DNA from 3 places in the Terrisporobacter hibernicus genome. Region 2 is predicted to be linked to each of the others. Evidence: riboswitches for the same ligand, from Rfam matches in the RefSeq annotation. Region 2 holds a riboswitch; each other region holds the start of a gene.
What was found. A riboswitch is a leader RNA that binds a small molecule or an ion and turns the genes downstream of it on or off. The one in region 2 is predicted to bind cobalamin.

Region 1 (5,755 bases), 1.2 Mb from region 2:
TGAAAATTAAATTACATACAGCCTTTTATAATATAGGTATAAAAATAACCAATTAAAAATATATTTTATTTTTACAAAAAAAGTGGTAACTCAACGGTAAAGGTTGCATCTTTATTAAAATTGCTAGTAGCATAAATTTTACCTTTATGTTGATCAACAATAGATCTTGCAATTGATAGACCTAGTCCGTATCCACCAGTTTCTCTATCTCTAGAATCATCTACTCTATAAAATCTTTCAAATATTTTGTTTAGTTTATCTTTAGGAATTCCGTCTCCAGTATTTTTAATTATTAATTTAGCTTTATTTTTATCTCTAACTAATGCAACAGAGATAGATCCGCATTTATTTGTATATTTTACTGCATTATCCATAAGAATACTAAATAATTTTTTCATACTATCACTATTACCATTTATCGTAATATTTTTACTTATATTAGTTTCTAATGTGATTTTACTTTCAAAAATAACAGCATCAAAAGTTAAAAGCATGCTATTTATAATATCGCTAAGATTCATATTTGAAACTATTAATTTATTTTCCTCCACATCTAACTTTGCAAGAGAAAGCATTTCATTTATCAAATCAGACATTCTATCTGACTGAGAATCAATATACTTAATCCATTTAGATTGATTTTTTATTGTATCTTCAGGGTAGCTCATTAATAAAGAAGTATTTGTTTTAATTATACTTAATGGTGTTTTTAGCTCATGAGAAGCATCTGCAATAAATTGTTTTTGCTTATTAAAAGTTTCCTTAATAGGCTCGATGCTTTTATTAGTAAGAAAAATACTTATTATTAGGAGAATAACAAGGCTTATGGATCCAGCCAAAATAAAAATTTGTATTAATCTTATTTTTAAACTATCCTCTGAAGATATATTTAAAAGTACAATTTTTGAATGACTTCCAAATGATCTTTTTTCATATTTGTAAGTATAATCATCTATTTTAGTTTTGCCACTACCCTTATCATTTTTATAAATACTGTTTATACAGTTTTGTAATTTTGTAGCAGTCATGTCGTAATTGAGATGTACAAAGTAATTTATTATATTTCCACTAACATCAAGTTCTACAATAATATTTCCATTATTAGGTTTTTGTTTTGGCGAATTATTCATAAGTGAATCAATAGTCATATTTGTTTCCCTGTTAATGATATGGTTGGTCATAAAATAGAGAAATCCAAAAATACTTATAAATACTACAGTGAGTAAAGTCATATTTATTAAAATAAATCTTGATTTAAGTTTTTTAAACATTGTCACTCCTCCAGTTTATAGCCAGCTCTTCTTATGGTTGTTATTTTAACAGAAGAGTTAATAAAAGTTAGCTTTTTTCTAATAAAAGATATATAAACTTCAATATTATTGTATTCCACATCAGAATCAAATCCCCAAAGCTTAGTGATTAAATCATCTTTACTTACGATATTTTTAGGGCGTTGCATAAAATAGTTTAATATTTCAAATTCTTTTTGAGTGAGAGTCACTGACGAATCTTTACAACTTAAATCATAATTAGATATGTTTAAATTAATATCGCAATAACGTAATAAATTATCATTTATTACTTCACCTTTTCTTCGTGAAATTGCTCTAATTCTTGCTAATAATTCCTTTGGATCAAAAGGTTTTGGCAAGTAATCATCTGCACCTAAATCAAGACCAGTGACTTTGTCATCAACAGAGTCTTTGGCTGTCAATAAAAGTACAGGTGTTGAAATATTTTCTTTTCTAAGTTTTTTTAAAACTTCTAATCCATTTAGTTTAGGGAGCATTATATCTAAAATAATTACATCATAAATGCCTGTTAGTGCGTATTCTAATCCATTTTCTCCATCATAAACTGCATCAACACTATATTTATTATTAATTAATATTTGACTTAAGGCTTCAGAAAGCTGTTTTTCATCTTCTACTAATAAAAGTTTCAATATATTTTCCTCCAAAAAGCTTCAAATTAAGCAAGGTATTTATCCAAAATTTAACGGTACATAAACACCTCTAACATAAAGCGAATTTTATTATATTATACAACAAAGCCCCTTAAAAAATTTTAAGGGGGAAACAAATTAATTATCACCATAGCTTGTACTAGAAAGGGTAAGGGTAATATTTAAGTTACCATTTCTACATCTCAACTCATCTAAAAAGGACTTTTGATTTACATCAGGTTTAAGGTTAATTAAATAACTTAATTCAAATAAAGAGCCAAAGTCTCTTGTTCTAACGCGTTCTATATTATAAGAAGCAGTATAATTATCTAATATTTCTTCGAAAATACCTTCATAATTTAAATCTTCAGGTATAGTGATTTTTAATTGCATACTTTTATTTTTAGGTTCTGTAAACTTAGTTACATGCAATCCTATCATTACAGCAGATAATATTAATGTAAATAAAACAGCATAAGTAATATATCCCATGCCGCAAGTAAGTCCAATGGCTAAAGTAAAGAAGATATATGCAATATCTTTTGGATCCCCAGGGGCACTTCTGAAACGAATTATGGAAAATGCTCCTGCTAAAGAAAAGGCCCTAGCTACATTGTTGCCAACAAGTAAAATAATTATAGATATTATTACAGGTAGCATAATTAAAGTTGTACTAAAACCTGAGTTAAAATTTGATTTTTTATTTGTTTTCATATAGACCACGCTAATTAAAATTCCTAAAACTATAGACGTGGTTATTACTATAAGAGAATTGGTAAGAGTAAAAGATTCTCCACTTGTTGATGCTATTATTGTTTCTAACATATTTCAGCTCCTATTTCCTTATTTTCTTTATTATTTAAGCAATATTTCATAAATTCATTACCATATTTTGAAAAATGAGTTGGATAAATTTCCAATTCAGATAAAATTTTTGTAAACCATAAAGGTATGGCACCTAATATTTTTACTTCCATAAGATATTTTCCTTCTCCAACTACATCTTCACCAAAACTCCCTTCTTCCAAGTGAAGGTGATTTCTTCTAGTTAAAACCCTTGAATCAAAAGTAACTCTAAATTCAGGATTATCCTTGCAAAAAAAAGCATTTCTGTCATAAGAAATAAATACAGTAGGATAAACTTTTGTATTACTAAGATAGTACTTTATTTCACTAAGAACCTGATTATCCATATAATCTTCAACTAGGGGTGTTTTATTATTATAAAGAAATTCATAAGCCTCACCTAAGGAAAGAGAAAGTCTTCTTTTACTAACTATACCGTTGATTTTCTTCTTTAGCTCCAAGAATACTTTATCAGTAGTATTAATTGGAATCTTGTAACTTCTTACTCTAAGTTTTTCTTTATAATATGGTTTTGATATGGAATGTCTTATGACATCGCTGTTTTTTGTATCATAATAGATGTTATAGATACTATACGTATTGTTGTTTTGGCAAAATTTATCACGATTCATATAATCTGAAAGTTTCGGAAGTAATTCATTATATTGGTCTTCTGTTATTAAAAACTTTTTTTCATAGCGCTTAAATGATTTTATTGCCATATTTATCACCTCTTTAGCAATGTATTTTATAGTATGAGTATAATAATGTAACCTTAAAAGAATCTTAAAGATAAATTTTTAACATATTTTTATGAAAAGAATTTTTTTTTATAGATTATATACATAATTTGGTATAGAATTAAAGTGTAAGAATAATAAAAAATATTTTAGGTTCTTTAACGATTAATAGGGAAAGAGGTGAGACCCCTCTACAACCCCCGTTACTGTAATGTGGACGAAACTCAGCGTACCACTGTAGTGTTAAACTATGGGAAGGTGAGGAGTAGGATGAAACTAAGTCAGGATACCTGCCTAAAATATCAAAAGAAATTTCTTCGGGGTGAAGGAAGTATCTTATTAGAAAACATTTTATGTTGGAAATTAAAAGATACTAGCCTAGCCTTTTGGTTAGGTTTTTTTAATTATCAACAAATAAGGAAACAGAATATTTAATTACAACAAGAAAACTTACCTAAATGAATCAAAATAATAAGATATACACCCTAAAAATAATTAAAAGGGAGATGTATGTAGTATGAAAAAAAGTAATTTAAAATGGTCATTAATAGCAGCCTTTATGCTAATGATCACACCAGTAGTCTCAAACGCAATGCACATCATGGAAGGTTTTTTACCAGTAAAATGGGCCATAATTTGGTGGGTAATATTTATTCCATTCTTCGTAGTAGGACTTAAAAATATTGCTAATATAGTTAAAGAACAACCTAAAAAGAAATTATTATTAGCTCTTTGTGGAGCCTTTGTCTTTGTATTATCAGCATTAAAAATTCCATCAGTTACAGGTAGTTGTTCACATCCAACAGGTGTAGGACTTGCGGCAATATTATTTGGACCTAGTGCAACTGTAGTTTTAGGTACAATAGTATTATTATTTCAAGCATTGCTATTAGCCCATGGAGGAATTACGACTTTAGGAGCAAATGCTTTTTCAATGGCAATTGTAGGACCATTAGTTTCTTTTGGAATATGGAAACTATGTAAAGATAAAATGGATAAAAAAGTTGCAGTATTTTTAGCAGCAGCATTAGGAGATTTGTTGACATATACAGTAACATCATTCCAATTAGGTCTTGCTTTCCCAGATCCAGCAGGTGGATTTATGGCTTCAGCAGTAAAATTCTTAGGAGTATTCTTTGTTACTCAAGTACCTATAGCAATAGCAGAAGGATTACTTACAGTTATAATTTATAACTTTATAACTGAAAATGAGGAGAGAGAGGTGTTAGCATAATGCAAAGTTCAACAACAAAAAAATCAAGTAATATGAAGTTGACAGTGATATTATTTATATTAGTTTTAGCTATAATTATTGTTCCACTAATAACTCAAAAGGGTGCAGAATTTGGAGGAGCAGATGGAGAGGCTGAAGGTGTAATAACTGAAATAAATCCAGAGTATGAGCCATGGTTTAGTAGTTTAATAGAACCAGCAAGTGGTGAAATTGAAAGTTTACTATTTGCATCCCAAGCAGCACTTGGAGCAGGAATAATAGGATATTATATAGGAACTACTAGAACTAAGAAAAAAATGAGAGAAGAAAGTTTAAATGATAATAGATGATTATGCTTATAAAAATAAGTTGTCTAAAGTAAATCCAAATATGAAATTTTCCATAGGTATGTTACTACTAATTTTATCTTTAATTAATCCTTACAATTATATATCTTTATTGGTTATAGGTATAATGAGTTTTGTTATAGTTGGAATTGCAAAAATTGAATTTAAAGATTACATTCATTTTATTAAAATTCCGTTTGTATTTTTAATTTTAAGTATAATTATGATACTTTTAAATTTTTCTAAAGATAAAGGATTATTATTATACAGTATAAATATAGGAAGTTTATACATAGGTGTTTCAAATGAATCAATAGTATCATCAACACGTTTGTTTTTTAGAGCATTATCATGTTTGACGTGTATTTATTTTATAATGCTAACAACGCCTTTTAATCAATTAATATTTGTATTTAAAAAACTACATTTACCAGATATAGTTTTAGAAATTTCAATGTTAATGTATAGATTTATATTTATATTTATGGAGGAAGTTGCAGACATAAGAAAGTCTCAAGAACTTAGATTTGGATATATAAATTTAAAAAATGCGTATAACTCCTTTGGATTGTTAGTAAATATGCTATTCAAAAGGATGATGATAAGATATGATGAGATGAGTATAGCTTTGGATATGAAGCTTTATGATGGCACATTTTATATT
Region 2 (5,755 bases):
GATAATTCTGTAATCATCTTATCTTTAAGGTCATATACACCTACTTTATTCATACTATCTACAATTACTTGTTTATCTTTATAAGAAAGCTTTGAAAAAGGTCCCTTTGAATAAGCATACCTTCCTAGAGATACAGTATCATAAACAGTGTATGGGAAATATAACTGAGATATTTGGCTCATAAGCCCAACCTTTTTTGCTAATTCTACTCTACTAAGCATAAATGATTCTTTATTATCTATTTTTATACTTCCTTTATAATCAATAATATTAACTATAGATTTTAATAATGTACTTTTACCACAGCCATTAGGGCCAACTATACATAGGTTTTCTCCATTTTTTACATTAAAACTAATATTCTTAATTATATCTTTTCCATCATAACCACAATAAAGATTTTTAACTTCTAACATTTAATATCAACTTCCTTTTTTAAAATATACATAGGCAAAAAATGGTGCGCCTATTAACGCTGTAACTGCTCCCACTGGCAGTTCTATTGGTGCAAACACTGTTCTAGAGATTAAGTCTGATATTACCATTAGTCCTCCTCCAAATAAAAAAGACATAGGTATAACATATTTATGATTTGAACCAAAAGCCTTTCTTACTACATGAGGGGCTATTAAATCTACAAATCCAATAGTCCCGCTAAGAGCTACAGATCCTCCTGTTAATATTGCACAGTAAACAAATAATTTTTTCTTCACTTTGTATGTGTCCACACCTACAGCCTTGGCTTGTTCTTCTCCAAATGTAAGAATATCCATCTCTTTTGTATACCTAAATACACCTAACATTCCAACTAAGAAAAATGGTAATATTAATCCTACGTAAGTCCATCCTCTCATGGCAAAACTACCCATTTGCCAAAGGGTTATACTTTTCAGATCATTGCTAAAAAATGCTGTTAAAGTAGTTAGTAATGCATTTACAAATAAAGATAGAACCATACCTACAAGAACCACTGTATTATTTGACATAGTCTTATCTATTTTTGTTGAAAAAACAATTACTGAAAACATGGTAATTAATCCAAATATAAACCCTATAAATGGTAACGTAAATCCACCTATTAATGGTATTGATATTCCTGTAACTATTATAAGCCCTGCTCCCAAAGAAGCTCCCGAAGATACCCCTAAGGTAAAGGGTGATGCCAATTCGTTTTTTAGTATGGATTGAACTACTGCTCCACTAGTTGCTAAACATCCCCCAACTAAAAATGCTAATAATACTCTTGGTAACCTAAGCTTCCATATTATAGAAATATGTTTTTGTGTAACATTTTCTGGTAAATGTAAATTTAAGGTTTTATTACCTATTATGGACAATGTATCAAATATACTTATATCCGAGCTTCCTATAGATGTTCCTAACCAAATAATTGCAAATAATACAATTATACTTATAACTATCTTTTTTCTATTTGTTATAATCATCTGGATATACGGCTTTAGCCATTTCCTTTAAAGCTTTTATTATATTTTGAGTTGGGCGAGAAGATGAATTTGCATCTATATAATAAACTTCATTATTTTTTACAGCCTTAATATTGTCCCATCCGTCACGAGATTTTATTTCTTTTTCTGGATTTTTCACATAGTTAACTGTAGTTAGTATTACATCTGGATTGGCATCTATTACAGATTCTTCACTAGGTGATATCCATGATTTTTGATCTTTAAATATATTTTCTCCTCCTATAAGTTCAACCATTTCATTTAAAAATGTTGAGTTACCAATACTATATAAAGTAGGTGCTGGCCCTATTTCAACATATATTTTCTTTTTATCTTTTATAGTTTTTCCAACTTTAGCTACTTTTTCTATTTCACTTTTCATATTAGAAACTATTTCTTCGCCTTTATCTTTCTTATTAACTATAGAAGCAATAAACTCTATATCTTTATAAATTCCATCTATACTATCACTGCTAGGTATGTATACTACAGGTATTCCTACATCACTAAGGGATTTAAATGGATCTTCAGATGAACCTACTTTATTGTGCCCTGAAGCTATTACTATATCCGGCTCCAATTCAATTATTGCCTCTGCATCTGGTGAAGTAAAATCCATTTTCTTTACATCTTTATTTACCCCTTCTATACCTTCTGAAAATGTATCCATACACACAATTTTATCTCCCACACCTAAACCTGCTAATATTTCTGTATTAGATGGTGCTGTAGATACTATTTTTTCAATATTTGTTGGTATATTGACTTCATTTCCTTCTCTATCTGTTATAGTTTGCTCTTTTTTGTTACTACAAGCTGCTGTAAAAAGCATAATTAAGCATAATAACAATGGTAATAATTTTTTCTTCATAAGTTTTCCCCCCATACATTTAAGTTTAGAATAAAAAAAACCTAACCATAAGGCTAGGCTTCTATATCTGTATTTTGACATTATATGTCTTTTAAGATACTTCCTTCACCCCGAAGAAATTCACTTTTTAATTTAGGCAGGTCTCCTGACTTAGTATCAACCTACTCCTCTCCTTCCCATAAAAAACTCGCTTCGCTCATTTTTACAGTGGTATATTGAGTTTCGTCCACATTACAGTAACGGGGGCTGTAGAGGAATTTCACCTCTTTCCCTATTAATCTTTAATAAGAACCTAAATCTATATAAAATTGTTTCTTAATATATTGTAGCATATTCAAAGTTAGTTTTTATAAATTTAAAACTAATATTAGTATTTTTATTATTTTTCTTCATAGAAACTTACATTTTTTATTATTATATCAACTGTGCCATCTTCATTTTGTCTAACACTATATTTCATAGGGTCTTCAAAATCCACAAGATTTCCTTTTATATCAAATCCGTTATCTGTTTTTATACTTCTTTTCTTAAGTTTTTTCTCAACCCATTTTTTGTCTATATTAAAATTAGTTTCAATTCCTCTATCTACCATTAGTTCTTTGAAACTTTCCTTTAAGTTATCATCATCTATTGATTTTTCCACAAATTGTTCTATGTCTACTTCTTCTTTTTCTTTTAGAGTATAATTTAATAAACTTCTAACATCTTCTGCTTTTTTAATATTGTTACCCATAGCATTTGTTATCCAGTTATCTGCCGTAGTTTTGAAAGTTTTTGTATTAAACTTGTCATCTGTAACTTTTTCAGCATTTAAAAACTCAGTTATAAATCTTGATTTCTTTTCTGGATCTTCTTCTTTTTCTGAATCTTTATCTAATAATCTCAAATGGAATTCGTCATTTATTCCATTAATTCCAACTAATGCACACTGCTTTTGTCTTCCTGTATCTGGGATTCCTATTTCATTACTTATTATTTGTATGTTGAATTTTTCATCTAATAATTCTATAGAATGAGTGTATAGCTTCTTATAATCTAATTTTACTATTCCCACATATTTTTCATCTTTAACACTATATAAACACATAGCCAAGTCACATGAATCTATATCTTCATATTTTTTCATTATATCAAATAAATATGAAGCTATTTCTTTTGAATTATGAACGAAAGTATCATCATCGTAGATTATTTGCTCACAACAATTTTTTATTATATTATCATTATAATCTTTAAATACTGCCTTTCTTAAATCGTCGTCTTTTATTGCTCTATTAATTATCTTTTGGAAAAACTTATCTACCTCTATATTGTTTTTTCCTTCAAAATCGTTTAGTATTGGACCTTCACTATTTCTATCAAGAACATGAATAATATACTTATGTATAACCATATCTAATAACCTCCCTAAATTTTTATTTTAATTTTTCTATTAATTCTTCCATATCTTTTGGAAGTGGCGCCTTAAACTCTAAATCCTCTCTAGTTCTTGGTTGTTTAAACTTTAAACTGAAAGCATGTAAAGCTTGTCTATTAATTAACTTTTCATCCACATACCCATATAACTCGTCACCTATTATTCCATGACCTATATGATTTAGATGAACTCGTATTTGATGTGTTCTTCCCGTTTCTAGTTTTAGTTTTAAAACTGTAGCATCTTTTAATCTTTCTACTACTTCAAAATGTGTTACTGATGGTTGTCCTTCTTCATGAACTATTCTTTTTATACTATCATCAGTAGGTCTGTATATTGGCTCATTTATAGTTCCAAAATCTTCTTTAACTACACCTTTTACTACAGCTATGTACATTTTCTCTACTTTATCTTCTTTCATATCTGATGATAATACAAATTGAGCATAAGGATTTTTCGCCACAATAACTAAGCCTGATGTGTTCATATCAAGTCTATTTACAAATCTTATTTTTACATTTTCACTTTTTTTCACAACATAATGTGTAACACCATTGGCAATAGTGTTTTCAAAATGGCTCTTTGTTGGATGAACTACCATAAATGGTGGTTTATTTACCATTATTATATCAAAATCATCATATAAAATAGGTAACTTTAAATCTTGAGGCTTAAAATCTGCCATCTCTTCCTCAATTTTAACTTCAATTAAATCACCTTTATTTATTTTATCTCCTGGTCTAATATATTTATTATTTACTTTTACAGTTTTGTATCTTTTCATTTTTGATAAAGATCTTACTGAAAAATTTAGCTTATCTAATAATACTTCTTTTAACGTTAAATTTTCATCTTCATTTATATATGAAATAATATTATACTTTTGATCTTCTTTTCTAAACATGTGCTCACCTACTTTTACTTAATATTATTTATCTTACCATAATTTCATATATTTATATAAGTAAAAGAAAAAAAATCACACCATAATTTGTGTGATTTTGAATATTTAATAAAATTTATTTAACTTCTTCCATTTCTTCATATCCTTTGCAAACATCTATCCACTTTTGTGAATGAGAAAATCTTTCTAGCTCATCACAAGTTAGTTCTATAGATGAATTGCTACTTCCTGCTGCTGGGAAAATTGTATCAAATCTCTTCATGGAAACATCTAAATATACTTTTACTTGATCATTTTTAATGGCAAAGGGACATACTCCTCCTATACCATGACCTATATATTCTAATACTTCCTCTGGTGTCAACATTTTAGCTTTATGTCCAAATTCGCTTTTAAATTTCTTATTATCAATTTTAGCATCACCAGCTGTAACAATTAATATGGCATTGTCACCTTCTTTGTTTTTGAAGGAAAGTGTCTTTGCAATTCTAGCTGGAATAACTCCCACTGCCTGGGCTGCTAATTCAACTGTTGCTGAAGATAACTCATGTTCCATAATATCATTATCTTTATTGTACTCTTTAAAAAATTCTTTAACCTTTTCTACCGACATAATCTTACACCTCCATTTACAACATTTTCCTATAATTATTCCCAAAATAAGTATATCATATAAAATTATTTAAAGAATATAATTCCAATTTTTTTAAATTATTAAAATAAATAGAGGTTTTTATCTCTTTTTGTATAAATATTTACATTATAACATGTTTTTATAATGAAGAATATTTCCTTAATTTACATATATTTGATATAATACAACTAATAAATGAGGTGAAAAAATGGGGAGAATTATAACAATAAATTCTAATAAAGTACAAAAATCTCTTGAGACTAGAGATATTTTACATAAAAAATTAATTGAAGTTGGATTTGATGTTGACTATGAATATAACCCTAAAGCAGAATTAATAATATCTATAGGTGGAGATGGTTGCTTTTTGCAAACTATTCGAGATTATAATATTCCAAGTATACCTTTAGCAGGAATTAATACTGGCCATTTAGGTTTTTTTCCAGATATAACTCCAAAGGAT
Region 3 (5,755 bases), 760 kb from region 2:
GTTGAAAAAGATAAATCAAAAAATATCTTGCAACTCTTTTTTATTATTAAGTGCTAAAAATATTACTGAATTTTAAACAAATAGACTATACTTTTATTAAGTGCAAAATTAAAGGATATAATAATAAGAAGTATTACTTACAAAAGGAGATTATTATGGATATAATAGAAAACTTAAGAATTCAAGGGGTAAGTGAGTCTCTTATAGAGGATGTACAACATTTTAGAAAAGAATTTAAAGTTGATAAAGAAGTAGAGCACAGGGTGACAAAATCGCCGGCGTTTTATATTGGTGAAGATATTTTGTCCATGTGTATATCTGCTATTTTAGAAGAAGAAAATATATTATTATCTGGGCCTAAGGCTACGGGGAAAAACTTACTTTCGGATAATTTATCAGAGATATTTGGAAGGCCTCAGTGGAACACTTCCTTCCATATAAACACAGATAGTTCATCACTAATTGGAACAGATACTTTCATAGATAATGAAGTGAAACTTAGAAGAGGATCTGTATATGAATGTGCCATTCATGGTGGATTTGGTGTTTTTGATGAAATAAATATGGCTAAAAATGACGCAATAGTTGTTGTTCATTCTGCACTAGATTACAGAAGAGTAATAGATGTGCCAGGATATGAAAGAATAAACCTTCATCCAGCAACTAGATTTATAGGTACTATGAACTATGAATATGCAGGTACAAAAGAATTAAACGAGGCCTTAGTTTCTAGATTTTTAGTAATAGATATTCCAGCAGTAAACGAAGATAAATTAATGATGATTTTGAAAAGAGAATTTCCTTGTACTGATGAAGAAAAATTAAATCAATTTGCAGGAATTTTTTTAGATTTACAATTAAAATCTCAAAATGGAGAGATATCTACAAAGGCAATTGATTTAAGAGGATTAATAGGTGCTTTAAAAACTATTAAAAGAGGACTTAGACCAACCCTTGCTATTAATATGGGTCTTACAGGAAAAACTTTTGATATTTATGAAAAAGAAATTGTGGATGATATTATTAGGACAAGAATACCAGAGAAATGGGAAAGTAAAGATATATTTCCTAATTTAAAATAACCTGAAGTAGGTGATAAAATGAGTGGAAATACTAATTGGATATATAATAACTACGAATTTGAAAATAGAGTAAATAATTTGGCATGGACAGTTTGTGGTATGTACGAGGAAGATATAGACTCAAGTGAAAAAGATTATTCATCCAAAGATGTTTCTTTGTATTTTGGTATAATTGCTGGAGCAAGAAGAAAGTACTTAGATTGGGATATAATTAAAAAATATATAATCAGTAGAATAAAAAAATCCTACGATAAAGATATTTTATATACTTTGATTGAACTTGTGCTTAATTCTGTAGTAGAAGATAAAGTGATAAATGAAAGGCCAGGAGTTGAGGAAATAAGAAGCAAAGCATACAAAGACATTCTTGTGAATTATAGTAAAATTAATAAAGAAGATATATTACAGACATTAAGATATACATTTATACTTCAAGCTATGAACAGACACCCTGCAGTGGATGGTTTGACAAGAAGAATAATGAAAGATATAAAATCTATTGATTGTAACGATGATTTGATGAATATCTTAAAAAGATTAGATGAAATTTATTTAACTTATTTTGAGTTTATAATAAACTCTCAAAGAGAAATTTCACAAGGAAATGAACAAGATATAAAAAATGTAAATGTGGACTTTGATACTTTCTCAGATTTTATGTATGAGGAGTTATATATGGATGAGGAAATAGAAACCATAGAAAGTGAAATTAATAATATAAGTAATACCATGCTAGTTGAAAACTTAGGTGAAATGGGTAGTGGAGATCTAGGAAAATCCTCAAATAGAGTTATATATGTGGATGAAGTTATGGCTCAAAAAATATATGATAAAGTAGAATATTACTATGGTAAAGCATTTCTAAGTGAAAGTGAAATAAGGAAAATTGAAACTAAACATTGTAGAGATGTTCATGAAGGGTGTAGGGTTCATTTTACGGATGGAGTATTACGTAGTGAATGTAACAATGTTTTTCAGTTAAAATATGTTACGAGACAAAAAGAAAACAATTTATACAAATATAGAAATAATATTAAACTACATAAAAGAAGTATTAATAAATTAAAAGAAAGCATATCAAGAATATTAATAGAGGAAAGTGCTATTGATAGAATTTATTCCGACGGAGGAACTATTTGTGCCAATAGAGCTTGGAGAATAGGAAGAAGCAACAATTCAAAAGTTTTTTATAAGGATATAAGAAATGAAAAAGGAAAGTATGTTATAGATATATTACTTGATGCCAGTGGTTCACAAAGTAGAAACCAGTTTAATGTGGCAATACAGGCATATATAATTGCTACTGCTCTTACATCAGTTGGAATTCCCAACAGAGTTATGGGATATTTAAGTTTTTTAGATTATACTATATTAAAAAGATATAGAGATTATAATGATAATATTAATTCTTGTGAAAATATATTTGAGTATTTTGCAGCAGGAAATAATAGAGATGGACTAGCAATAAAGGCAGCAAGTGATTCTTTATTAGAAAGAGAAGAAGAAAATAAAATACTTATAATACTTAGTGATGGTAAACCAAATGATGTGAAAATAGGAAAAGATAGATCAAGAAGTTTAAGAGGAGAGGCTTCTTATAAAGGAATGATAGCAGTAAAAGATACGGCTTTAGAAGTTCGAAAGGCGAGAAAACAGGGAATACTTGTATTAGGGGTTTTCACTGGGAAAGAAAAAGATTTAGAAGCAGAAAAAATAATTTATGGTCAGGATTTTATTTACACTAAGGATATAGAAAGATTTTCTGATATAGTTGCGATGTATTTGAAAAAAATAATAAAAAATTAAGATATTTTAGCAAAATATGAAATAAAATAATTGTTAAAAATTAACAAATATTCTTTTGTATGTGCTATACTTATCTTAGTTAAAAAATTAAATTAATTAAAGTATTTTAGGTTCTTAAACTAAGATTAATAGGGAAAAAGGTGAGATACCTTTGCAGCCCCCGCTACTGTAATGTGGACGAAACTTTTAACCACTGTGGAAACATGGGAAGGGAAAGGAGTAGAATGAAGCAAAGCCAGGAGACCTGCCTACAATATAAAGTGATTTCTTCGGGGTAGGAGAAATATCTTAATAAAAATTTTTATTTGAAGATATTGTGCCTAACTTGAAGTTAGGCACTTTTTAGTTCTTATGAACTTGAATAAGCCCTCAACCTATTTTATTTCAAAATAGTTTGAAAATAGAATAACCCTTAACCTATACCTTAGGATTCTCCAAAATCCTAAGGTCTTTTTTTATGATAATTTACAGGTTAAGTATTTTATATTTTATTCATGGGAATTATTATAGTATTATGGAGTTTGAAGAAAAAATAGAATTAGATTAAAATATATTTATATGAGCATTATAGGAGGATATATATGATTTCAGATATAATAGAAAAATTAAATCCAGCTCAGAGAGAAGCGGTAGAAAATACAGAGGGACCTGTTTTAATACTTGCTGGAGCTGGATCAGGAAAGACGAGAGTTTTAACTACTAGAATTGGTTATCTTATGGAAGATAAAGATGTTAAAGCTGAAAATATTTTAGCTATAACATTTACAAACAAAGCTGCAAATGAGATGCGAGAAAGAGTAGAAGAAACTTTAGAAGGAACAGACACTAAGGAAATGTGGATTACAACATTCCATTCTTGTTGTGTTCGTATTCTTAGAAAAAGTATAAATAAAATAGGCTATAATAGAAGTTTCGTAATTTATGATAGTCCAGACCAAGTTACTTTAATTAAGGACTGTATGAGAGAATTAGATATTAGCGATAAAGCATTTGATCCTAAATATGTATTAAGTTGCATATCTAATGCAAAGGATAAATTGTATTCTCCTAAAAGATTCTTAAAATTAAATGAAGGTGACATATCTAAAACAAAAGTAGGAGAAATTTATGCACTGTATCAAGATCGTTTAAAAAGAAATAGTGCCTTAGATTTTGATGACTTAATAATGAAAACAGTGGAACTGTTTAAAGAATGTCCAGATGTGTTAGATTTTTATAGGAATAAATTTAGATACATAATGGTAGATGAGTACCAAGACACAAGTAAAGCACAATATGAATTAATAAAATTATTAGCTAAACAACACCAAAATATTTGTGTTGTTGGAGATGATGATCAAAGTATTTATGGTTGGAGAGGAGCTGACATAAGAAATATCCTAGAATTTGAAAGGGATTATGACAATGTTAAAATAGTAAAACTTGAGCAAAACTATAGATCAACACAAGTAATACTAGATGCAGCTAACCATGTTATTGCAAATAATACAGAAAGAAAAAGAAAAAGACTTTGGAGCGATAAAAAAGAAGGACAGCTAATAAAAATCCAATTGTCAGAAAATGAAATTGATGAAGGTGATTTTATAGTAAATACTATATCATATATGAAAAGATATGAAGATAGGTATTATAAAGACTTTGCAGTTTTATATAGAGCCAATGCACAAGCTCGTTCTGTGGAAGATGCATTAAATAGGGCAGGAATACCATATAATATTTATGGTGGTATTAAATTTTATGAAAGAAAAGAAATAAAAGATATTATAGCTTATCTTAGAGTAATACAAAACCCTCAAGATGATATATCTTTAAAAAGAATAATAAACGTTCCTAGAAGGGGAATAGGCCTTAGAACTATAGAAAAAATAGAAGACAGAGCCAGCTTAAAAGAAGAGAGTATTTATTCCGTATTAATTGACATAGAAGATAATTCTGATATATCAAGAAAAGCTAGGGCTAGTATAAGTGAATTTGTAGATTTAATGTCTACATTAAGAAGTTTTACAGATGTATATACTGTCAGTCAAGTTATTGAAAAAGTATTGGATGTAACAGGATACAAAGATGAATTACTAAAAGAAAAAAATAACGAAGGAGAAGATCGATTAGAAAACTTAGAAGAACTTATATCAGTAGCTTTAGAATTTGAAAGTTCAAGCGATGATAAGAGTTTAGAAACATTTTTAACAGGAATAGCTCTTAGTGCTGAACCAGATAGCGAGGAAGAATCTGAAGATAGAGTCTCTTTAATGACAATACATTCTTCAAAAGGTCTTGAGTTCCCAGTAGTATTTTTAGCGGGAATGGAGGAAAAAATATTCCCAATTGCTAGAGCGATACAATCAATGAGAGATAGTGATATAGAAGAAGAAAGAAGACTTTGCTATGTTGGAATAACTAGGGCAAAGGAAGAATTATTTTTAACTTTAACAAGAAAGAGAACTTTATATGGAAGAACTAATCCTTCAATTGCATCTAGATTTATAGAGGAATTACCAGGTGATTGTATAGAAAGATTAAATAAAGACCAAAAAGAATTATCTTTTTCTAAGGCAAATTATAATATTCTTGATAAATATACTCAAAAATATAAAATGAATAATATGAATAAGGTTGAAGTTGCTAAAAAAGCAAATGCTACTATAAAAAATACATCAAATGAAAGTAATATAGATGACTTAAAACTTGGAGCTAAAGTGCATCATCCAAAGTTTGGCTTGGGAACAGTAGTAGCTTTAAAAGGTCCAGATGTGACTATAGCTTTTGATAACCAAGGTATAAAAACTATAAATAAAGAATACACGACTTTAGATTTAGTTTAATAGGAGGAGTTATGAAAAAACAATTTGCTGAGAATTTAATAGATT

Region 1: it holds a riboswitch for cobalamin, as region 2 does, so the genes downstream of both, JW646_RS05995 (energy-coupling factor ABC transporter permease) here and JW646_RS11925 (ABC transporter substrate-binding protein) in region 2, are expected to answer to the same signal.
Region 3: it holds a riboswitch for cobalamin, as region 2 does, so the genes downstream of both, pcrA (DNA helicase PcrA) here and JW646_RS11925 (ABC transporter substrate-binding protein) in region 2, are expected to answer to the same signal.

Annotation. Positions count from the first base shown of each region.
Region 1 covers NZ_CP081135.1:1,244,869-1,250,623, reverse strand. Annotated here, with positions in the region: gene JW646_RS06015 (sensor histidine kinase) at 72-1,271, opposite strand; gene JW646_RS06010 (response regulator transcription factor) at 1,274-1,945, opposite strand; gene JW646_RS06005 (DUF4956 domain-containing protein) at 2,084-2,770, opposite strand; gene JW646_RS06000 (polyphosphate polymerase domain-containing protein) at 2,764-3,513, opposite strand; cobalamin riboswitch at 3,666-3,843, shown strand; gene JW646_RS05995 (energy-coupling factor ABC transporter permease) at 4,049-4,765, shown strand; gene JW646_RS05990 (energy-coupling factor ABC transporter substrate-binding protein) at 4,765-5,094, shown strand; gene cbiQ (cobalt ECF transporter T component CbiQ) at 5,081-5,755, shown strand, end outside.
Region 2 covers NZ_CP081135.1:2,424,752-2,430,506, reverse strand. Annotated here, with positions in the region: gene JW646_RS11935 (ABC transporter ATP-binding protein) at 1-416, opposite strand, end outside; gene JW646_RS11930 (FecCD family ABC transporter permease) at 423-1,445, opposite strand; gene JW646_RS11925 (ABC transporter substrate-binding protein) at 1,429-2,337, opposite strand; cobalamin riboswitch at 2,456-2,648, opposite strand; gene JW646_RS11920 (nucleoid-associated protein) at 2,717-3,730, opposite strand; gene JW646_RS11915 (RluA family pseudouridine synthase) at 3,753-4,658, opposite strand; gene JW646_RS11910 (YbaK/EbsC family protein) at 4,774-5,271, opposite strand; gene JW646_RS11905 (NAD(+)/NADH kinase) at 5,501-5,755, shown strand, end outside.
Region 3 covers NZ_CP081135.1:1,665,084-1,670,838, reverse strand. Annotated here, with positions in the region: gene JW646_RS08025 (AAA family ATPase) at 156-1,082, shown strand; gene JW646_RS08020 (VWA domain-containing protein) at 1,101-2,888, shown strand; cobalamin riboswitch at 2,980-3,154, shown strand; gene pcrA (DNA helicase PcrA) at 3,470-5,710, shown strand; gene JW646_RS08010 (M18 family aminopeptidase) at 5,722-5,755, shown strand, end outside.